2 regions of the Pseudomonas sp. PB103 genome follow, and region 1 is predicted to be linked to the other one. Evidence: riboswitches for the same ligand, from Rfam matches in the RefSeq annotation. Region 1 holds a riboswitch; the other holds the start of a gene.
The links. Region 1 has a riboswitch for cobalamin ahead of EJA70_RS12040 (ABC transporter substrate-binding protein). Riboswitches for the same ligand answer to the same signal wherever they lie in the genome.
Positions count from the first base shown of each region.

Region 2: another riboswitch for cobalamin. It lies ahead of cobO (cob(I)yrinic acid a,c-diamide adenosyltransferase); the one in region 1 lies ahead of EJA70_RS12040 (ABC transporter substrate-binding protein).

Region 1 covers NZ_RWIL01000060.1:65,368-69,534, forward strand. Annotated here, with positions in the region: gene EJA70_RS12030 (ABC transporter ATP-binding protein) at 1-576, opposite strand, end outside; gene EJA70_RS12035 (iron ABC transporter permease) at 573-1,577, opposite strand; gene EJA70_RS12040 (ABC transporter substrate-binding protein) at 1,586-2,599, opposite strand; cobalamin riboswitch at 2,744-2,938, opposite strand; gene EJA70_RS12045 (Ppx/GppA family phosphatase) at 2,981-3,916, opposite strand; gene EJA70_RS12050 (hypothetical protein) at 3,925-4,134, shown strand.
Region 2 covers NZ_RWIL01000053.1:35,305-39,471, forward strand. Annotated here, with positions in the region: gene EJA70_RS10505 (hypothetical protein) at 1-52, shown strand, start outside; gene EJA70_RS10510 (sorbosone dehydrogenase family protein) at 137-1,450, opposite strand; gene EJA70_RS10515 (hypothetical protein) at 1,517-2,101, opposite strand; cobalamin riboswitch at 2,265-2,495, shown strand; gene cobO (cob(I)yrinic acid a,c-diamide adenosyltransferase) at 2,576-3,187, shown strand; gene EJA70_RS10525 (cobyrinate a,c-diamide synthase) at 3,184-4,167, shown strand, end outside.

The DNA.
Region 1 (4,167 bases):
GATCAACGTGGTCACCGGCAATGCCTGCACCACGTTGAGAATGGTCAGTTGGTGCTGAATGTCGAGATGATTGGCCGGCTCATCCAGCAATAGAATTTGCGGTCGCTGCGCCAATGCCCGAGCGATGTGTACCCGTTGTCGCTCACCGCCCGACAGGCTGCGCCAGAGACGATTGCACAGGTGCGTCGCGTCAACGTCGGTCAGCGCCTGTTGGACGATGGCATCGTCTGCCGCCGACCACGGTTGCAGCGCCGACAGCCACGGCGTGCGCCCCAACGCTACAGCGTCGAACACGCGAATGCCGTCGTCGGTGTCAGCCTGTTGCTCGACCACCGCAAGTTTCTGCGCAATGCTGCGGCGGGGCATTTTGCCCAGACGCTGACCGTCGAGCAGTACCTCGCCAGCGCTCGGTTCGCGCAACCCGGCCAACAGTTTCAACAGGGTCGATTTGCCCGAACCGTTGGGCCCGACGATACCGAGGGTCTCGCCGCGCTCGACCGCAAGGCTGACATCGTTGAGCAGCTCGGCACCGCGCACCTTGAAGGTCAACCCGGAACAACTCAGAACGCTGCTCATCGAGCAGACCTGCGTGCGACCAGAATCAACGCGAACACCGGCGCACCGACCAGCGCGGTAATCACGCCGACCGGAATCACCTGCCCCTTGATCAAGGTGCGCGACAACACGTCGGCGGCGATCAAGAACACCGCGCCCCCCAACGCACTGGCCGGCAACAGCCGAGCATGCCCGGTGCCGAGCAGCAGACGTGCGGCATGCGGAATCACCAGCCCGACAAAGCCGATCGAGCCGACAATCGAGACCATCACCGCTGTCACCAGCGCCGCACAGCCGATCAGCAGAATCTGCACCCGGCGCACCGGAATGCCGAGGGACGCCGCCGAGTCTGCGCCAAAGGTAAACGCATCCAGCGCGCGACGATGCCACAGGCACACCACCAGACCGGCGAATGCCACCGGCACTGCCAGCCACACCGACGGCCAACGCACGCCGCCGAGATTGCCGAGCAACCAGAACATGATGCCGCGCGCCTGTTCCGAGCTGGCTGAGCGGGTAATCAGAAACGCGGTCAGTGCATTGAACAGCTGCGAGCCGGCGATGCCCGCGAGAATGATTTGTCCGGTGCCACTGGCCGAGCCGCTGACCCGCGCCAGCACAATCACCAGCACGAACGCCGTCACCGCCCCGGCAAACGCGCCCGCCGACAGCGAAACCACCCCGGCGCCGACGCCGAGCAATGCGACCATCACCGCGCCGGTCGAGGCGCCGGCGGAAATGCCCAGCAGATACGGATCGGCCAACGGGTTGCGCAACAGCGACTGCAAAATCACCCCGCATGTCGCCAACCCGGCACCACAGGCCGCGGCGACCAGTGCGCGGGTCAATCGATAGTTCCAGACAATGCCTTCGTCGATGGGGTCGAGCGCATAGCCGGCGCCCCACAGTTTGTTGGCGAGGACTTGCAACACCACACCCGGTTCAATCGAGGTTTCACCGATGGCCACGCCGGCGACCACTGCAATCAACAGTGTCACCAAGGCCAGCAGCGTGCGGATCAGGCTTGCACTCATTGCGACAGGTCATAGCCGTTGATGGCCGTGGCCAGTTGTTCCAGGCCATCGAACATGCGCAGGCTGGCCTGCATGGCCATGGCGTCGAGAACGATGATGCGGTTGTGTTTCACCGCGTCCATGTTGCGCGTCACCGGGTCGCTGCGCAGGAAGGCGAGTTTCTTTTCATGGTCGTCAGCGGGGAAGCGTCGGCGGTCCATGCGGGCAATGACGAGGAAGGTCGGGTTGGCCTTGGCGATGGTTTCCCAGCCAACCGTTGGCCACTCTTCATCGGATTGCACCACGTTGCGCACGCCGAGGGTGCTGAGCATGAAATCGGGAATGCCTTTGTGTCCGGCCACGAACGGCTCGATGTCCATCTGTGCGCTGGAGAACCAGACCAGCGCGCTGGCGTCCTTCAGCTGTTTGCCCTGGGCGGTGGCAATCGAGCGGGCGAGACTGGCCTTGAGTGCGTCGTTGAGCTGCTGGCCACGCTCCTGCACATCGAAGATTTGCGCCAGTTGGCTGACGCTCTTGTAGATCGTGTCGATGCGAAACGGGGCCAGGCGCGTGCCGTCGGCGCCGACGAGGTTGTCCTTGGCTTCGCAATCGGAGGGCAACAGGTATGTCGGAATCTTCAGTTCATGAAACTGTTCGCGAGTGCCGACCGCGCCTTGCGGGCCGACCATCCATTCCAGCTCCACGGCGACCAGTTCCGGACGCTTGCCGATCACCGATTCAAAACTCGGCTCGTTATCGGCCAGGCGCTCGATCTGGTCGTTCTGCGCCTTGTACTTGGCCAGCACGTTGTTGAACCACAGCGAAGTGCCGACGATTTTGTCGCCCAGACCCAGGGCGTAAAGCATTTCCGTGCCGGCCTGGCCGATGGTCACCGTGCGCGTCGGGGCGTGTTGGAAGGTGAGGGTGCTGCCGCAGTTTTCCACCGTCAGCGGGTATGCGGTCGGTGCCGCGTGGGCCAGGGTGCAAAGGCTCAGGCCAGTGATGAAGGTGGCAACGCGGGGCAGCAGCATGAGGCAGTCTCCGGGGAATCCGTACGCGGAGCGGGAGAGTACGGATTGGAAACACACCATCGAACGCGGTCAGGGCAACAGCGCAAGGCCGGTCATCCATTGAAGATGCGCGCGGCACGATGTCCTTCCCGGACACCCCGCCGGTTAGTGAGTCACTGTGCCGGCAGGTCTCCTGACTGATGCGTCATCGCCTGGCTCCGGCCTTCCCGGGATTCACCCAGTGGCAGTCGTGGAGCAGGCTCGGCACCTACAGTTGCGGGGGCAGTTCCGGTCAGTGCTGTGCGAGCATCTCGGATTCCCTCTTAGTCCCCTTCGGGAACCGGCGGCGGCATGGTAGTCGATCGAGCCGCTGAAGGGGAGACGAATCTGCCGCAGCGAGGATTAGTGTTGGCTCATCAAACCGTGCAACACGCCCAAACGCAGGCCCGGTTCGGAGGGCAGCATTTGCGCGATGCCAAACACTTTGAACGCCGCCAGCATCAACACCAGTCCACCGGGGAGAATGCTTTGGCGGTGCGGTTGCAGGCCGGCGAGTTGCAGTTGCTGGACGTTGTTCACTTTCAGCAGCAGCAGCGACAGGCGCAGCAGTCCGCCGTAGGTGATGCCGTCCTGACCCAAATCGTTGAGGCGGTTGGCCTTGAGCACTTTGGCCAGCATGCGCGCGGTGCCGGACGAACCGATGGTCTGCTGCCAGCCCTGAGCACGATAGCGCCGGGCAACTTTTTCAAACTGCAGGATGGCGAAGCGCTCGGCTTCCTGCAGCGCGCCGGCGGACACATCGCCGCCGCGAAAGAAACGCGTGCTCAAGGTGCCGCTGCCGATGGCGATACTCTCGGTCAGCAACGGCTGTGAACCCTGGCCGAGGATCAGCTCGGTGGAACCGCCGCCGATGTCGACCACCAGGCGCAGGTCTTCGGCGCTCGGCAAGGCGTGAGTCACGCCGGCGTAGACCAGGCGCGCCTCTTCATGGCCGCAAATGACGTCGATCGGGAAGCCCAGATGCCGTTCGGCACTGGCCAGAAACAGCTGCGCATTGTCCGCTTCACGCACCGCACTGGTCGCCACCGCGCGCACCCGACCGGCCTCGAAACCGCGCAGTTTTTTGCCGAACCGCGCCAATGCCTGCCAGCCGCGATCCAGCGCCAACGCATCCAGCGCACCACCGTCAAAACCTTCGGCAAGACGCACCGGTTCGCGCAGGGTTTTCACTTCCTGAATCAGGAAGCCTTTGCGACTGCGCACCGACTGGCCGATCATCAGGCGAAAGGCATTCGAACCCAAGTCGATGGCAGCGAACAGCGGGGCGTGTTCTTTCATGGGAATCCTTGCAAAACAACCGTCGCGCGGCGCAGGACGGTTTGCGAGGATTCTGCCGTGATCTTGATGACGGCCTGATGACGGGGCAGGGGCGGTTCAGTGAATTTACGGCTGTCATGACACTGTCATTATTCAGCGTCTATGCTTGGCTCAATACATCGCGTGTTCTTGAAGTTTCTGCTGCCATTCGTGGCAGCTTTTTTTTGCCTGTGATTTGAGCGAAGCAAACCATTGATCGTTCCCACGCTCTG
Region 2 (4,167 bases), on a different contig from region 1:
GTTTTTTGAAGTGGCAATGCGCAAGCTGAAGCACTCGATCCTTCGCAACTGATTGATTGTGGGTTGCGCGGGTTAGTTGGACATGTCCACGAGAGCGAAGTGAAAACCTCCCAATCGTGGGCATGTGCCATCTGGTTTATTTGGTTGCGGACACTCGCCAAACCTTGTTGCCAACATCATCCGCCACCAACAAGCCACCTTGCTGGTCGATCACCACGCCCACCGGGCGCCCCAGCGCGTTTTCGTCCTTGTCGAGGAACCCGGTCAGCACATCCACCGGTTTGCCGCTCGGCTTGCCGCCGGTAAACGGCACAAAAATCACCTTGTAGCCACTGTGCGGTTTACGGTTCCACGATCCATGCTGGCCGATGAACGCGCCTTCCTTGAACTGCGCTGGCAAGGTGTTGCCTTCGGCGAAGCTCAGGCCGAGCGATGCGGTGTGCGGGCCGACCGCGTAATCCGGGGCGATGGCCTTGGCCACCAGATCCAGATTCTGTGGCGACACCCGCACATCGATGTGCTGCCCGTAATAACTGAACGGCCAGCCGTAGAAACCGCCGTCCTTCACTGAAGTGATGTAATCCGGCACCAGGTCGCTGCCGATCTCGTCACGCTCGTTGACCGCTGTCCACAGTGCGCCGCTGGTAGGCTCCCAAGCCAGGCCGTTGGGGTTGCGAATGCCCGAAGCGAAAATCCGGTGATTGCCGGTCGCCCGGTCGACTTCCCAGATCGCCGCGCGGCCTTCTTCTTTATCCAGGCCGTTCTCGCCGACGTTACTGTTCGAGCCCACAGTGACGTAGAGCTTGCTACCGTCCTTGCTGGCAATCACGTTTTTGGTCCAGTGATGATTCAGCGTGCCGCCGGGCAGATCGGTCACTTTGATTGGCTGCGACTTGATCTCGGTCGCGCCGGGTTCGTAGTGAAAGCGCAACAGGCGATCGGTATCAGCGACGTACAGATCATTGCCGACCAGGGTCATGCCAAAGGGCGAATTGAGGTTCTGCAAAAACACCGTGCGCGTCTCGGCCACGCCATCGTGGTCGGCGTCGCGCAGCAGGGTGATGCGGTTCGGGCTCGGCACGCCGGCCCCGGCCTTGCCCATGACTTTCTTCATGACCCAGCCACGAACGCCGCTGCTGTCGTCGGGTTTCGGAGGGGCATTGGTTTCCGCCACCAGCACATCACCGTTGGGCAGCACGTAGAGCCAGCGCGGGTGATCGAGGCCTTCGGCAAATGCCGCGACTTGAGTGCCGGCCGCCGCCGTCGGTTTGCCGCCCTCGGGCCAGCCGATCGCCGGGGCGATGTTCACCGTCGGGATCAGGGTCTTGTTCGGTTCAGGCAATTTCGGCGACGGGCCGGTGCCGTCGGTGACTTGCAGGCTGGAGGATTCACCGCAGGCGGCGAGCCCTCCGGCGAGGGCGATGACGAAAACGAGCTGGGGCTTGCGCATTGCTGATCTTCCCTATGAATGCATTCCTAATCATAGAGGAGGGCGCAAGCCCGATGGTTCAACTGCTCAGCCGCGGGCTTCCTTGAACAGCACGGCAATGCCGGGATGATAATTGCCGGCTTCGCTGCGCAATTTGCGGTAGGCGTAGGGGAAATACCAGGCGACCGCGCAGGTGTGTTCCTTTTGCAGGTCGTCGACCATGTCTTGCAGCTCTTCGGGGCTGGCGCTGTGCTGGGCTTTTTGCGGGGCGACAAACAGGCAGCCGAGCTTGAGGTCGCTGGCAAAGCTGATGCGTTTGGCATCGTTGGTAATGTCGAGCAGGGCTTGGGTCAGGTTGAGGTTGGTGACCCGTGGCCAGCGCTGCGTGGCCTGAATGTAAGCGCGATCTTCGGCGCTGGCAATGAACAGGTCGGCGCGGGCATTGCGCTCGCCTTCTTCATTCTGTTTGCGCGTGGGCGTGTCGTTCAGGGTGACCAGTTCGGCCATCCACGCCGCTGCCGAGAGCAGGCCGAGATTGGCTTTCTCGTCATGCCAGTACGGTGTGTCGCTGTCGCCGCGTACGGCGTTAAAGCGGTCGATACAGTCAAACCAGCGTTCAAGCAGCGGGCGCAGGAATTCCAGGCGCGGGTTGCTGATGATCATGCCTTGCATCGTCATCATCCTTATTCTTGTGATGGGCTTTTTCGGGAAAAGCATGGCTCTTTGATATCATTTGTATCAGTGTGGCACAAGATTGGCGCCGGATAATTGATCGACGGCAGTTATTCGCCCGATGGCCGCCTCTTTAATTGACGCTCCACCCCCAACCCTCTAACCTTCGCGGCTTGTTTCAGGTGCTCTGTGACCCACGTCGACAGAGTGAAACAGGGAAGCCGGTGAGGGTTGTCTTCAGGTGAAGAACAATCACGATCCCGGCGCTGCCCCCGCAACGGTAAATGAGTAAAAGCTGCGCCTTGAGCCACTGCCTCGACAGAAGCGGGAAGGCGCGCAGCCAGGCCAACGCCGCTCATGAGCCCGGAGACCGGCCTGATCCATCCAGCGGCATCACGGTGGGCGATGCCAGGCTTTTTGCCGTCTATTCTTGTGCCTGCCCGCCGTTATCCAGCCCCAACGGAGAGCTCCCCCATGACTGATTCCCCCGAGCGCGACGAACGCCATCTGGCGCGTATGCAGCGCAAAAAAGCCGTGATCGACGAACGCATCGCCAACTCCCCCGACGAGTGCGGCCTGGTGCTGGTGCTGACCGGCAACGGCAAAGGCAAAAGCAGCTCGGCGTTCGGCATGCTCGCCCGCGCCATGGGGCACGGCATGCAGTGCGGTGTGGTGCAGTTCATCAAGGGGCGGAACAGCACCGGCGAAGAATTGTTCTTCCGCCGCTTCCCCGAGCAAGTGCGCTTCCATGTGATGGGCGAGGGCTTCACCTGGGAAACCCAGGATCGCCAGCGCGACATCGCTGCAGCCGAAGCGGCATGGGCGGTTTCCCGTGAGCTGCTGCGTGATCCGTCGATCGGCCTGGTGGTGCTCGATGAATTGAACATCGCCCTCAAGCACGGTTACCTCGATCTGGATCAGGTGCTCAGCGATCTGCAGGCACGTCCGCCGATGCAGCACGTGATCGTCACCGGTCGCGCGGCCAAGCCGGAAATGATCGAGATGGGCGACACGGTCACCGAAATGGGCATGCTCAAACACGCCTTCCAGGCCGGCATCAAAGCGCAGAAAGGCGTCGAACTTTGAATCAACCACGTCACTGCCCGGCGGTACTCATCGCCGCGCCGGCTTCCGGTCAGGGCAAGACCACTGTCACCGCTGCGCTCGCCCGTTTGCATCGCAATCAGGGGCGCAAAGTGCGCGTGTTCAAATGCGGCCCGGACTTTCTCGACCCGATGATCCTCGAGCGCGCCAGCGGTGCGCCGGTGTATCAACTGGACATGTGGATGGTCGGCGAGCAGGAGAGTCGTCGTCTGTTGTGGGAAGCCGCTGCCGAGGCGGATCTGATTCTGATCGAAGGCGTGATGGGCCTCTTTGACGGTACGCCCTCGAGCGCGGATCTGGCGCGGCATTTTGGTGTGCCGGTGCTCGGAGTGATCGACGGCACAGCGATGGCGCAGACCTTTGGTGCGCTGGCGCTGGGACTGGCCAAGTATCAGCCGGATCTGCCATTTGCCGGGGTGTTGGCCAACCGGGTTGGCACGTTGCGCCATGCGCAATTGTTGGAAGGCAGTCTTACCGAAGGTCTGCGTTGGTACGGCGCGTTGTCGCGCGAGACCGGCATCGAATTGCCAAGTCGGCATCTGGGGCTGGTTCAGGCCAGCGAACTGAATGACCTCGATGTGCGCCTCGACGCCGCAGCCGAAGCGCTCGCCAGCAGCTGCGAGGTAGCGCTGCCACCGGCCGTGGAATTTGCCGCGCCGGACGTCGTCGCGGTTGAGCCGCTGCTGAAGAATGTGCGCATTGCCGTTGCACGTGATGAGGCGTTTGCCTTCACTTACGGCGCTAGCCTGGATCTGCTGCGCGCGATGGGCGCCGAGTTGAGCTTTTTCTCGCCGATCCGCGATACGCAATTGCCGGAGGCGGACAGTCTGTACCTGCCGGGCGGTTATCCGGAATTGCACCATGTTGCGTTGTCGCAGAACACCGCGATGGTTGCGGCAATCCGTGCGCACCATGCGGCGGGCAAGCCGTTGCTCGCTGAGTGTGGCGGGATGCTGTATTTG